Regions from separate parts of the Terrisporobacter glycolicus ATCC 14880 genome, predicted to be linked through region 1. Evidence: a T-box and tRNA genes for the amino acid it is inferred to sense, from the RefSeq annotation. Region 1 holds a T-box; the other holds one or more tRNA genes.

Evidence for each region. The T-box of region 1 lies ahead of tyrS (tyrosine--tRNA ligase). A T-box ahead of a tRNA ligase gene usually reads a tRNA of that ligase, here a tRNA-Tyr.
Region 2: it has a tRNA-Tyr gene. The T-box ahead of tyrS (tyrosine--tRNA ligase) is inferred to sense a tRNA for this amino acid. The anticodon was not compared.

What each region holds. Positions count from the first base shown of each region.
Region 1 is NZ_CP117523.1:162,864-169,986, forward strand. It holds gene TEGL_RS01015 (hypothetical protein) at 1-48, shown strand, start outside; gene murC (UDP-N-acetylmuramate--L-alanine ligase) at 101-1,459, opposite strand; gene purR (pur operon repressor) at 1,695-2,573, shown strand; gene spoVG (septation regulator SpoVG) at 2,739-3,017, shown strand; T-box leader at 3,269-3,517, shown strand; gene tyrS (tyrosine--tRNA ligase) at 3,600-4,823, shown strand; gene glmU (bifunctional UDP-N-acetylglucosamine diphosphorylase/glucosamine-1-phosphate N-acetyltransferase GlmU) at 5,044-6,420, shown strand; gene TEGL_RS01045 (ribose-phosphate diphosphokinase) at 6,481-7,123, shown strand, end outside.
Region 2 is NZ_CP117523.1:2,532,663-2,539,785, reverse strand. It holds gene TEGL_RS12615 (RusA family crossover junction endodeoxyribonuclease) at 1-190, shown strand, start outside; gene TEGL_RS12610 (phosphoadenosine phosphosulfate reductase family protein) at 289-1,062, shown strand; gene TEGL_RS12605 (Spo0E family sporulation regulatory protein-aspartic acid phosphatase) at 1,149-1,265, shown strand; gene TEGL_RS12600 (hypothetical protein) at 1,276-1,452, shown strand; gene TEGL_RS12595 (nucleoid-associated protein) at 1,469-2,461, shown strand; gene TEGL_RS12590 (hypothetical protein) at 2,527-3,087, shown strand; gene TEGL_RS12585 (MazG nucleotide pyrophosphohydrolase domain-containing protein) at 3,089-3,364, shown strand; gene TEGL_RS12580 (hypothetical protein) at 3,428-3,703, shown strand; gene TEGL_RS12575 (hypothetical protein) at 3,720-3,866, shown strand; gene TEGL_RS12570 (ASCH/PUA domain-containing protein) at 3,876-4,148, shown strand; gene TEGL_RS12565 (hypothetical protein) at 4,149-4,337, shown strand; gene TEGL_RS12560 (hypothetical protein) at 4,357-4,776, shown strand; tRNA gene TEGL_RS12555 (tRNA-Tyr) at 5,025-5,094, shown strand; gene TEGL_RS12550 (hypothetical protein) at 5,426-5,842, shown strand; gene TEGL_RS12545 (DUF4145 domain-containing protein) at 5,889-6,476, shown strand; gene TEGL_RS12540 (hypothetical protein) at 6,574-7,123, shown strand, end outside.

The DNA.
Region 1 (7,123 bases):
GCTTTATATGATTACATTAAGGATGAGGTTTTTCAATTATCTAAATAACAATAAAAAAAGTAGAAAATTTGATGATTCAAATTTTCTACTTTTTTTATTGTTATTTAATTTCTTCAAGTAATAATTCACCTACACGATAAACAGGACCTGCACCAGCAGTTATTAGTAAATCGTTAGGTTGCATATGAGTTTTTAGATAATCAACAATATTTTCGAATTTGTTGATATATATAGCATCCACATTATTGTGATATAGTTTTTCAACTAAGTCTTTAGAATGAATATCTCCTGGATCATCTTCCCTAGCAGCATAAATATCAGTTATTATAACTTTATCTGCAGAGTAGAATGCTTCTCCAAATTCATTGAAAAGGGATTTTGTTCTACTATAAGTATGAGGTTGGAATACACACCATAAAGTAGATTTTTTAAGTTTTTTAGCAGCAGCTAAAGTTGCTTTTAATTCTGTTGGGTGATGAGCATAATCATCAACGATTAAGGCATCGTTATAAGTACCTTTAACTTCAAATCTTCTTCCAACACCTGTGTACTTTATAATGCTATTTTTCACATCTTCTGCATTTATTCCAGAAACTAAAGAAACTATTATAGCAGAAGCAGCATTGTAAATGTTGTGTACACCGGGAACTGATAATTGGAATGTTCCTAAATCTTCTCCAAAGTAAGTTAAATCAAATGATCCAAATCCATTATCATTAAAATGAATATTTTTTATGATAACGTCATTTGAAGCTTCTTTACCATACTTGATTATATTAGCCTTAACATCATGTAATATTCCATCCGTATTAGGGCTATCACCATTTATTACAAAGTGACCATCTTTAGGTAGTAATTTTCCGAATTTATTAAATGAAGCCTTAATTTCTTCTATTCCAGAAAAATAATCAAGATGATCTTCCTCTATATTTAAAACGATTGCTATTTTAGGATTAAAGTTTAAAAAACTATCTGTATACTCGCAAGCTTCTGTTATGAAGTTTTGAGAGTTACCTATTTTTACATTACCACCAATTGACTTTAAGTTACCACCAACTAAGATTGTTGGATCTAAGTTAGTTGAACCAAATATAGTTGATAACATAGAGGTAGTAGTAGTTTTTCCATGAGTACCTGAAACTGCTATTGAATTTTTATACTCTCTCATTATTTGGCCTAAAAATGCAGCTCTATTTATTGTCAGTATATTTTTGTCTTTTGCAGCCATAAGCTCTTCATTGTCTGTGTGTATAGCAGCAGTGTAAACCACCATGTCTAATCCATCAACAATGTTTTCTTTTTTTTGGCCAATATAAATTTTTGCACCTTGTGATTGAAGTTTATCTGTCATTGAAGATTTGCTCATGTCTGAGCCTGAAACTTCGTAGCCCTTATTAAGGCATATTTCAGCTAAAGCACTCATACTTATTCCGCCTATGCCGATGAAGTGTATCTTCATAATAATAAAACCACCTTTCATTTAATTTATTTCTATGAATAAGAACAATTTTTGTGGTATAATTAAATAATGTTCAATATTTTAAGTATCATATGCATATACTAATTCATATATTATAGTTTATTTATTTTTCCATAATATATGAAACATAACTAATATTATATCATATAATAAAATCTTATGCATTATTTACTTTATACCATAAATGTTGTAATTGTAGGAGGTTACTGAAACAATGAAGTTTAAGAGAACGGAAAGAATTGGTGCTATAGTCAAGATATTATCTGACAACCCAAATAAAATTTATACATTAAGCTATTTTACAGAAACATTTAACGCTGCCAAGTCTACAATTAGTGAAGATTTATTAGTTGTAAAAAATGTATTCGAAAAACTACAATTAGGTAAAGTTATAACAATTTCTGGAGCGGCTGGTGGAGTAAAATACATACCTAAAACATCAATACAAGAAAATCAAAACTTCCTAATGGAGTTATGTGAAAAAATAAGTTCGCAAGATAGAATTTTATCAGGAAGATTTCTATATCTAATAGATTTAATATATGATCCGACAGTTGTAGCTAAAATAGGAAAGATATTTGCTTCAAACATAGATTACTCTGAAGCAGATTATGTAGTGACTATGGAAACAAAAGGAATACCAATGGCTCTTATGACTGCAAAAGCTATGAATTTACCATTAGTTATAATAAGAAAAGATATAAAGGTATCTGAAGGGCCAACATTAAGCATGACTTATGTTACAGGAGATAATTCGAAAGTAGAAAGTATGAGTTTACCAAGAAAAGCTATCAAGCCAGGAAGTAAAGTTATTCTTATAGATGATTTTATGAGAGGTGGAGGAACAATAAAAGGTATGACTCAACTTATGAATGAATTCGGTGCAGAAGTAATAGGAACGGGTGTATTCATAACAACATCTACACCAGAGAATAAATTAGTTGAAGATTATATATCTTTAATAGAAATAGATACAAAAGAAAATGAAATAGTTGTTAAGCCGAATTTAAAAACTTTTAAAGATGAATATAGAACGGAAGACGTTGTGGATGATACTTTAGATAATGTGACTGATGATGAAATTGATGAGTAATTCTAACTAATTCAAACTGTATAATTATTTTTATGGATAAAAAATAAAAAAAACTCTGAAAAATTAAAGGAATTTGTTAAAAAGTATAGAATTATTTACCAAACAGTTTATAATTATATTGGGTAAATTGTATTTTGTCAAAATCACAAAGGGGGATATTGAGGTATGAACATAACTGACGTAAGAGTAAGAAAAATTACTGATGAGGGGAAAATGAAATGTATAGTTTCAATAACTTTTGATAATTTATTCGTAGTGCACGATATAAAAGTTATCGAAGGTCAAAATGGACTATTCATAGCTATGCCGAGTAGAAAAGTTGGAGAAGGTAACTTTAGAGATATCGCTCATCCAATAAATGCAGAAATGAGACAAGTTTTAGAGGATGCAGTTTTAAAAGCATATGAAGAAGCATTAGCTCAATTGGAAGTTGCTGCAGAATAATTAAATAAAGTGGGAATATTTTAAAAATTTGCAATAAATAAACGAGTCGACTTAATCGGCTCTTTTTTAATGGAAAATATAGAATTATTAAGATAATAATGTATTATTTTTATTTTATAGTTAATAATAAAAGTATCTAAATAAAAATGATAGAAAATAAAAAATATTATTAGATTTGAAGAAATGTTGACAAAAACATGAAATAAAATTATGATTATATCATAAGATATAAATATGAAAATTAGTTTTATATAAAGGCAATGATAAGAACAAGTAATAATTAATAAAGATAAACAGAAAGTTACCGGTTGATGAGAGGTGCATATACAATTAATTATGAATACATCTTTGAGCTTCACACCGAAAAAATTTTGAGTAGGCTGTGACGAATTTGACGCACGTTATAGTGTCATAGTATTTATTTAGATACTAGCTGAGTTAAACAGTGTGAACTGTTTATAAATGAAGGTGGTAACGCGAGATATGCTCTCGTCCTTTTTAAGGACGAGGGCTTTTTTTATTATAACAAATTATAAAATTGATTTTTAAAATATAATTATAAAGGAGAAGAAGACTATGTCAATGACGACTTACGATGAATTAGTTGCTAGAGGATTAGTTGCTCAAGTAACAGATGAAGAAGAATTAAAAGAACTTATAAATGCAGGTAAAGCAGTATTCTATATAGGATTTGATGCAACTGCAGACAGTTTGCATGTAGGACACTTTATGGCCTTATGCTTAATGAAAAGATTACAGATGGCAGGAAATAAACCAATAGCACTTGTTGGTGGAGGGACTACAATGGTAGGGGACCCATCTGGAAGAACTGATATGAGAAAAATGATGACTCCAGAACAAATTAATTACAACTGTGAATGCTTCAAAAAACAAATGAGTAAATTTATAGAATTTGGTGAAGACAAAGCTTTATTAGTTAACAATGCAGATTGGTTATTAGATTTAAATTATGTAGAATTATTAAGAGAAGTTGGAACTCATTTCAGTGTTAATAGAATGCTTAGCTTTGAATGCTACAAAAGCAGAATGGAAAGAGGACTTAGTTTCTTAGAATTTAACTACATGATAATGCAAGCATTTGACTTCTATCATTTATACGAAAAATACGGATGTCAGATGCAATTAGGTGGAAATGACCAATGGAGTAATATGCTTGCAGGTACAGAATTAATAAGACGTAAATTAGGAGAAAATGCTTATGCATTAACTATAACTTTACTTCTTAACTCAGAAGGAAATAAAATGGGTAAAACAGCTAATGGTGCAGTATGGCTAGATCCAAACAAAACTTCTCCATTTGAGTTCTACCAATACTGGAGAAATGTTGGGGATGCTGATGTATTCAAATGTATGCGTATGTTAACATTCTTACCATTAGAAGAAATAGAAGCTATGGAAAAATGGGAAGATAATAAAATAAACCAAGCTAAAGAAGTTTTAGCATTTGAATTAACTAAATTAATTCATGGTGAAGAAGAAGCTACAAAATCACAAGAAAGTGCAAGAGCCTTATTCTCAGGAACAGCACATGATAACATGCCTACAACAGAATTAACTGATGCTGATTTAACTGATGGAAAAATAGATATAATATCATTATTAGTTAAAAGTGGATTAGCTCCAACTAGATCAGAAGGTAGACGTAATGTGGAACAAGGAGGAGTAACTGTAGATGGTGAAAAAGTTGATGACTTCAAAGCTACGTTTACAAAAGATGATTTAAATGGTGATGGTATGGTTATAAAACGTGGAAAGAAAAAGTTCCAAAAAGTAGTTATAAAATAATAAAATAATAAAATAATAAATAGCAGTAGCTACTAAATTATAGTTGCTGCTATTTTTGTGCATACTAAGATAATACAAAGAAATACAAAAACCTAGTAATTTTATAAAAAAAATGCTATATTATAAATGACAATAATACGATTGAATTATATACTATTCAACAAATAATACACCATAATAGTAACAATTATAAAAAACTTTATTGAAATGGAGTGAAAATATGAACTTTAAAGCCATAATTCTTGCTGCTGGAAAAGGTACAAGAATGAAGTCAAAATATCCAAAAGTTGTTCATAAAGTGTGCGGAAAAGAAATGGTTAACCATATTATAGATGTATCAAAAAAATCTGGTGTTAAAGACGTAGTAGCAATATTAGGTCATGAATCAGAAGTCGTAAAAAATATATTACCAGAAGATACTATGATTGCAATGCAAACAGAGCAACTAGGAACAGGTCATGCTGTTAAAATGGCAAAAGAATACATAAATGATGAAGACACAATAGTTATTTTATGTGGAGACACACCTCTTATAAAAGAAGAAACCCTAAAAAAATTATTTGATTACCATATAGAAAATGAATATACAGCTACAGTTTTAACTACAAAAGTTGAAAACCCAACTGGATATGGAAGAGTAATAAGAGATGAAAATGGTGATTTACTAAAAATCGTTGAGCAAAAAGATGGAAATGCTGAGGAATTAGCAGTGAATGAAATTAACTCTGGAATTTACTGTTTCAAAGGCAAGATGCTAAGAGAATCCCTAGACTTACTTGATAACAACAATGCTCAAGGAGAGTATTACTTAACTGACACAATAAAAATATTAAGAGATAAAGGATTTAAAGTTGGAGCATTCAATGGTTCTACAATTGAGGAATTAATGGGTGTAAACTCTAGACTAGAATTATCTAAGGCAGAAACTCTTATGAGAAAAAGAATAAATGAATTCCACTTATTAAATGGAGTTACTATAATAGATACAGCATCTACTTATATAGAAACAGATGTGGAAATAGGACAAGATACAATAGTATATCCAGGAGCTATGCTTCATGGTAGAACTAAAATAGGTAATGAGTGTATTATAGGAATGAATACTTCTATAACAAACTCAACTATAGGGAATAACACAGAGATTAAAAACTCTACAATAATAGATTCTACTGTAGGAGAAAATACTACAGTTGGTCCTTATGCATATTTAAGACCAAAAAGCAACATAGGAAACCATGTTAAAATAGGTGACTTTGTAGAAGTTAAAAATGCAACAATAGAAGATAACTCAAAAGCATCACATCTGTCATACATAGGAGATGCCCATGTGGGTAAAGATGTTAACATAGGATGTGGGGTAGTATTTGTAAATTACGATGGAAAAAATAAATTTAAATCAATAGTAAAAGATGGAGCGTTCATAGGTTCTAATTCGAACCTGATTGCACCAGTTACAGTTGAAGAAAAAGGATATATTGCAACAGGGTCTACTATAACTGATGATGTACCTGAAGGATCTTTAGCTATTGCTAGACAAAGACAGGTTATAAAAGAAGGTTGGGTGGTCCAAAAAGAAAAAAGAGATGAGAATAAATAGCTAATTATTATTTTAGGAAAACACCTAATAATATTTATATAATTTTCAGGAGGATAAGTAATGAATACTAGCGGAAGCGAGATTAAAATTATTGCAGGTAATTCGAATAAGGAGTTAGCTGAAAAAATCGCAGAATATATAGGAGTAAAGGTTGCTGATTGCCAAGTAACAACATTTAGCGATGGAGAAATAAGCGTAAACATCAATGAAACAGTTAGAGGTTGCGATGTATTCGTAGTTCAATCTACTAACAACCCAGTTAACAACAACTTAATGGAATTATTAATAATGATAGATGCATTAAGAAGAGCATCTGCAGGAAGAGTAACAGCAGTTATACCATACTACGGATATGCAAGACAAGACAGAAAAGCTAAGGCAAGAGATCCAATCACAGCTAAATTAGTGGCAAACTTAATAACAGCAGCAGGAGCAGATAGAGTTTTAACTATGGACTTACATGCTTCTCAAATACAAGGATACTTCGATATCCCACTAGACCATTTATTAGGAGGAAGCTTATTAGCTAGCTACTTTAATGAGAAAAATATAGAAGATTTAGTTGTAGTTTCACCGGATCTAGGAAGTGTTACTAGATCTAGAAAATTTGCTAATCAGTTAGAGGGAGAAGTTCCAATAGCGATAATAGACAAAAGAAGACCTAAAGCTAATGTTTGTGAAGTAATGAATCTTATAGGGGATG
Region 2 (7,123 bases), 1.7 Mb from region 1:
ACGTGTACAAGCTTTAGAAGGAAAAATAAGACCTACAAAAGCAGATATTGATAATTACATCAAAAGTGTACTAGATGGATTAAATAAAAAAGCATGGACAGATGATAGATACATAGCAAAGATAGAAGCTGAAAAAATATTTGCAGAAAAAGATTGTATAGAAGTGGAAATAGAAAGCATTGGTGATTAAATGAAAATATTAATCTACACAGTAATAGCGATATTGATATTAGATATAGTTATCATACTTGCAAGAATTAGAATTGCTAATAATAAGTAGGTGATAATATGACTACAACATATATTGCTAGCTTTAGCGGGGGAAAAGATAGTGTAGCCATGGTATTAAAACTCATAGAAGAAGGTTGGCCGTTAGATAGAGTTGCATATATAGATATTGGTTTAGAGTTTGGAGAACAACGTAATATTATAAAAATTTGTGAAAGGAGATTTAAAGAACTTAAACCAGATCTAATATTTGACAGGATAAAACCTAAAAAGAGTTTTGAAGAATACTTCTACACAGTTAAGAAAAAAGGCAAGTTTAAAGGTCAGATTTATGGATGGCCATTTACAGCAGGCTTTAATAGTTGGTGTAACGATAGGCTAAAGCAAAGGCCTTTTAGAGAATATCAAAAGCAGTTTGAGGATACAATCATTTATTTGGGAATAGCAGCAGATGAACCTAAAAGACTTAAGAAGCTAGAAAGTAATAGAAAAGCACCTTTAGCAGAATGGGGAATGACAGAAGCTGATTGTCTTAAATATATAAAAGAAAAAGGATTTTGGAATCCAATGTATTGGAAATTTGAAAGGCAAGGTTGTTATTTATGTCCTAAACAAAACAATAGAAGCTTAAAGGTAGTAAGAAGAAGATATCCATTTTTATGGCAACATATGTTAGATATGGACAAGGATAGTCCGATACCTTTTAGAGCAGATGGAACGACATTAAGAGAATTGGATGATAGATTCAGATATGAAGAAAGTCAACGTATATTAGAGCCACTACCTCTTGTGGAGAGAGAATTGTTTTACAAGAGTGAACAAATAGAATTTTAACAATAGAATATGAGGTTAGTATGTTACTGTATTAATCTTATATTCTCAAATAATAATCAATTAATAATAAAAATAGAGGTGATTAAATGTTAGAGGATTTAAAAGAAATACTTAGCAACTTATATACACAGTATGGCTTAACAGACGACACTCTAAGATTAAGCCAATTACTAGATAAACTTATATATCAAGAAATGAAATAGGTGATGAAATATGAAGATAACAGAAATTGATTACGATTTCACAAGAATTTGTGATGAATGTGGAGATTTTATTAATCAAGGATTTGAGATAGAGATAACACAAATGGAAAATCCAATTGCATTATGCAATTATTGTGCGATTGAATTAAGTAAGTACTTACTACAAGAAACTTATTTGAATGATTAGAGGGAGGGAATAATAAATGATAATAAACAAATACATAGTTCATGTTCTAGATAGAAATAGCGAGAATCCAATTTTAAATGATTTTGAAGGAAAGGTTAGTTTAGAAATAGGTAACTTCTTTCGAAAGACAATCAAGGGAATAATAAAAGATACAGATCTAAGAAAAGCAGCATTCAACAATTATGAGGAAAACATAGTAAGACAGTGTAGTGAACAAATAATCTACGATGAAAAAAGTTTCATACAAAATTCAAAAGAAATAGCAAGTTACTTATTTGAAGCAATGAAAAATAATGATGAAATAACATCTTGTGACTTAGCAATAGTGATGTACACAAATAAAGACCAAAGAGGGGTTGCAATAGTCAAATTAGATTATAAAGGCTTAATACATCATGATATTGCATTAGTTGATGATAAGTTCAATGTTAGCATAAACAAAAATGAATCTGCTTTAAGCAATTCTAAACCTAAACAAGCAGCACTTATAGAGTCACATGGACTTAATGATGAATATCAACTAAGAGTACTGGACAAGCAGTATGAAAATATGGGGGTAGAATCTAAGTTTATTAAGAAATTTCTAGATGTAGAAAAAATAGTAGATGATAGTTACAAAACAAAAGAGTTTATAAAAGTTACAAATAAAGTGCTTGAGGTATGCTGCGGAAATGAACCTAAAAAGTTAGAAGATATAAAATCTCTAATGAATTATATGTTAAAAGAAAATAGTGTATTTGATATGGATAGATTTACAGGAAATATGGACAAAGATAAACGAGAGGGGCTTAAGGAATATCTAGAAGAAAAAGAACTGTATAAAGATTTTAATATAGATAAAAAAGTAGTTGAAAAGGCACTTGAAAACAGAACTATAAAGACTGATTCTGGATTTAAAATAAGTGCAAATTTAGTAGACTTTGAAGATCCTATGAAATATAGCCTAAGACAAAATGAAGATGGAACGTGCGATATAGTAATTAAAAATGTTAGTTTTTACGAAGGATAAATAATAACTGAATAGGGGTTAGTACTTGAATATTAACTCCTATTCTAAAATAGGGAGATGATGTAATGCTATTCAATAGAGCCTATATAAATGAGTTAAAAGCAGAGAATGAAAGACTTAAAAGAAAAAAAGAAGAATATGAAGACGGAATGATAAGATCTATGAGTTCAAAAGATTCTTATAAAAAGGCAAATATAAAATTGATAAATGACATTGGGAATTTAAAAAAAGATATAGAGAGTAAAGAAAATAGTGTATGCAACTTACTAGAAGCAAATAAGGAACTTAGTTTATCTAATAATTACTTAGAGAATAAGATAAAACTTCTAGAACAAGTTATAAAGCAACATGAAGAGAATGAATGCAGATTGAACCAGAAGGTTGTTAAATATAAAGGAATGCTTGATAAGATAGATAATTGCACTAGGATGCTTGAAGGGAGAGAGATGAATAAATCAGTTACGGCGGAAGAATTTGAACTTGGGTTCAATAAGTTTTGCGATAAAAATAAAGGCGACTATGATAAGTGTAAATCGAGTTGTAAATATTACGAAGTTTCGAGATATAATTGCGATTTGCTTTGGATATTAGATAACTACAATGTAACAAGAAAGGATAATAAATAAAATGGAATATACAGATTATAGACAAGCAGTAGAACACAATAAGGACTTATGCAGTACAATAGCCATGGAAGAGAATGCAGAGCTTATACAAGCTATTTCAAAGGCTAAGAGGGGCAAACTAGATAAAGATAATCTAGCAGAAGAAATAGCAGATGTATTGATTTGTATAGATTGGATTCAAGAAATATACGGAATAAGTCCGGCAGAAGTATATAGCTGGACGGATAGAAAAAAAGAAAGAATAGTTACAAGATTAAATACTGGTGAATTTAAGTAGGAATTAAATATTGTATTTTAAGTGGTACCGGCATAAATGTCGGTACCAGGAGGAGGAAATATAATGGGATTAAGTAGAATAGCTAAAGAATGCAAAGAATGCAAAGAATGTAGCTTTAAATATATATGCAATAAGAAAAAAATGGTAGCATATGCAGAAGCTCCTAACAGTATGAGCAACACGGAACAAGCAAGTCAACCTATAATAGCTAAATATACTCCTATAACAATTAACCTAGGTGGTGGCGAACAAGTTCAAACATCATTAGGGGAATTAAAAAAGCAGTTAGAAAAAGATTTTTATGAAAAATCAGGCTTAGGTATTTCAAAAATTAAATAAGTTAGGAGGAAATAAAATGTTTGACCCTATGAAAGAATTAATGGAAAAGTTTGCAAAAGAAGAAGATAGACAACGAAGAGAAATTGAACAAAATCCACTAGCTGCATACTCAACAACGGAGTTAAAGAAAGAGTTGAGAAGAAGAAAAGGGAAATTAAAATAGGAGGAACTTATGAGAATACATGAGCTAAAGATATTACCTAAGTACTTTGAAAGAGTGATTAAAGGTGAGAAAACTTTTGAAATAAGAAAAAATGATAGAGATTTTCAAACTGGTGATGAAATAGAGCTGAAAGAATTTGATAATATAAGAAATGAATTTAGTGGTAGATGTGTATTTGGAAGGATAAGTTATATACTCAATAGTGGAGAATATGGTCTAAAACAAGGATATTGTGTGTTTTCTTTTAAAATAAATAAAGTAGCTATGGAGGAATTGAAATAAATGAGGAAAGTTAAAGAAGGTAATGTTATATTTTTAATACCAAAACAACCAGATACAATGGATCTAAGATGTAGTTGTTGTGGAGTGATTAAGAATGAACTTGATATAGATGTTTTAGAAGGGGTTTATAGATGTGAATGTGGCTCAAGTAGTTTTATTCCACAAATTGATATAGAAGAAATGATGTAGAAGACTGGAGGGAATATACATGACAAAAGAGGAATTAAAGGAGTACATAGAAACTAAAAGAGAAATAAAAATAATTGAAGAAAAGATAGAATTTCTTAAAGAAAAGAAAACTAGTATAAAATCAATGATAATAGATGATATGCCTAAACCAGAACCGGAGCAGGATAGATTAGGAGAATTACTAGGAGAAATAGAAGAATTAATAGATATATATAATAAAAAGCAGGACAAGTTATTTAAACAACAGATGAAAATAGAAAAATGTATAGATAAAATAGAAGATTCAATAGATAGAAATATAATGAGACTTAGATATTTAGAAGGTATGAAGTGGGAAAAGATATGTGTTGAAGTTAATTATAGATGGGCACAAATACATAGACATCATAAAAGTATATTAGAAAAAATATGTGAGAAACAAAATGATGATATGAAATGATACTATAAGCCATGATAATATTGTATTATGGAAGATTAAATAAAGAAATGACTTAAATTCTCATACAAATTTAAGTTGTCTGTCGAGGGAAAGGTACGGTAAAGCCTTCCCTCAATATGTTAGCATTGGATTATAAGGGATTAAATCATATCGAAGGCCAAGAATGATATTAAAAACTTATCTTTAGTTCGATTCTAAAGGCTAACCAATACGTATTAGACTGGATGATAACAGTATAAAATTAATCAAGCCATATAATTTAAACGGCAAAATTATGGACGTAATCCGTAGATGTAGGTTCGAATCCTGCTATGGCTTCAATAGAAGGAAAACTAATAAACCCAACATAAAAGTTGTAAAAATATAAATTAATCGTAGGGTAATGCGATTAACATTTACTTAAAAATAGTAGTAGTAACAAATAGTTTAATTATTTCAATAAACACTATATATTGTATAACCTATAATTAAAGCCTAGTTCTAACATCGCTAGGCTTTCTTTGTGGGAATGGTGGACCAATAACCTTTCATGTTATGTTGTAGTTCGATTCTACAAATTCCCTTGTGTAATTTACTCATAATATTCCCTCATTAAGAGCAGCTAATAATTTAGTTGCTCTTTTTATTATGTTTGAAAGGTGTGTTGAAAATGAAACGTTGGATTGATGCAGGATTAATAGCCGAGGTTACAGAGATGCCAGAAGATTTATTTAAGTATGATGATCTAATGAAATCTGTACCTAACTTTGATAAGACTGATGGTGCAAAGAAAGTGTATTCAAGAAAAGAATATATTATATTGGCAGTTAAGAATGGATATATAGTTTATAATACTTTAAAACCTTTTGAAAAATCTCATACGCATCTTCGTTCATTCAATATGTCAAAGACTATTATAGAAAACTGTATCAATAAAAGAACACCTAAAACAAATAACTTATATTTGCTTGAAAGTCACGTTAGAGTAAGTAGTGATGCTAAGTATATAAAGTTAGTAGAGGAATTGATTGAAGCTAAAAGAGATAAAGATAAATTGAAATATAGAAATAAAAATATAAAAAAGTAAAGACTTGAGTATTAGAGTGTTTTATAATGTAAAAAGGGGGGATATTATGGATTGGAAAGAAACTATACATTTGGAATGTAAAAATTATATATGTGGTTATTGTGGCTTGAACGTTGGAAATGATAGGGGTTTTCATACTGATGAAAGAATTGGTATGTTAGGTGGTTCATATCGTGAATATAACATATATATATGCCCAAAGTGCAATAAACCAACATTTTTTGATGATAAAGAAAAGCAATATCCAGGAGTGAAAATTGGTTCAAATATTCAAAATATAACACATGAAGAAGTAGTAGATTTATATAAAGAAGCTAGAAATTGTTTTAGTGTAGATGCATTTACTTCAGTAGCTTTATGTTGTAGAAAATTGCTAATGAATATATCTGTTAACCTAGGAGCAAATGAAAATGAATCATTTTTTTATTATGTTAATTGGTTAGATAAAAATATGTATATACCACCAAATTCAAAAGGGTGGGTAGATCAAATCAGAAAAATAGGAAATAATGCAACCCATGAAATTAATATCATAAGCAAAGAAGATGCAGAAAAAACTATGAAATTTATTGAGATGTTGTTGAAAATAGTGTATGAACTTCCTGCTATGTTGAATAATCAAGAAGAATTCTAAAAATAGGGTTCTTTTTTATTAAATATATAATGAATTTTTTATATGAATTAACAAAATATAGAAAAAAGTGATATTATATACTTTTGGAGGTGATATTATGACTAAAACCAACGTGGAAATAGTAAAATTTAACGATATTAAATACCTAATAAACTCAACTTCTAGAAAGTACAATAATTTTAAAGATTTTTCTATAGTTAACAATTTAAAAAACGAAGGTACATATATAGTATATTTAAATTTTTATGATACAGAAATTGAGTATAGACAAGAATGTATTCAAGTAGAAATTATAAAAAATGTTTTGCATAGAGAAATAGGTGATGCTATTAAAAATGCAGAAAATGATTTTGATAATTTTATAGGTCAAGAGATAATAGAAAATATAGAAAAAATTAATTTTGTTGATATTATATTGAAATATAAGACAAATAGAACTGTTAAAAATTTTAATCTTAGTCACTTGAAGAGAAGTAGTTGTGGACATAATTATAAAACAAATATAAGTGATATTTATTTTAGAATTACATGTTATGATCCTACAGATATATACGATTTAGTACGTGAGGGAAAAACTGATAAAGAACTATATATTGAGAGTAATGAAAACGGCATGTTGATAAGTTTATTTGACAATAATAAAGCTA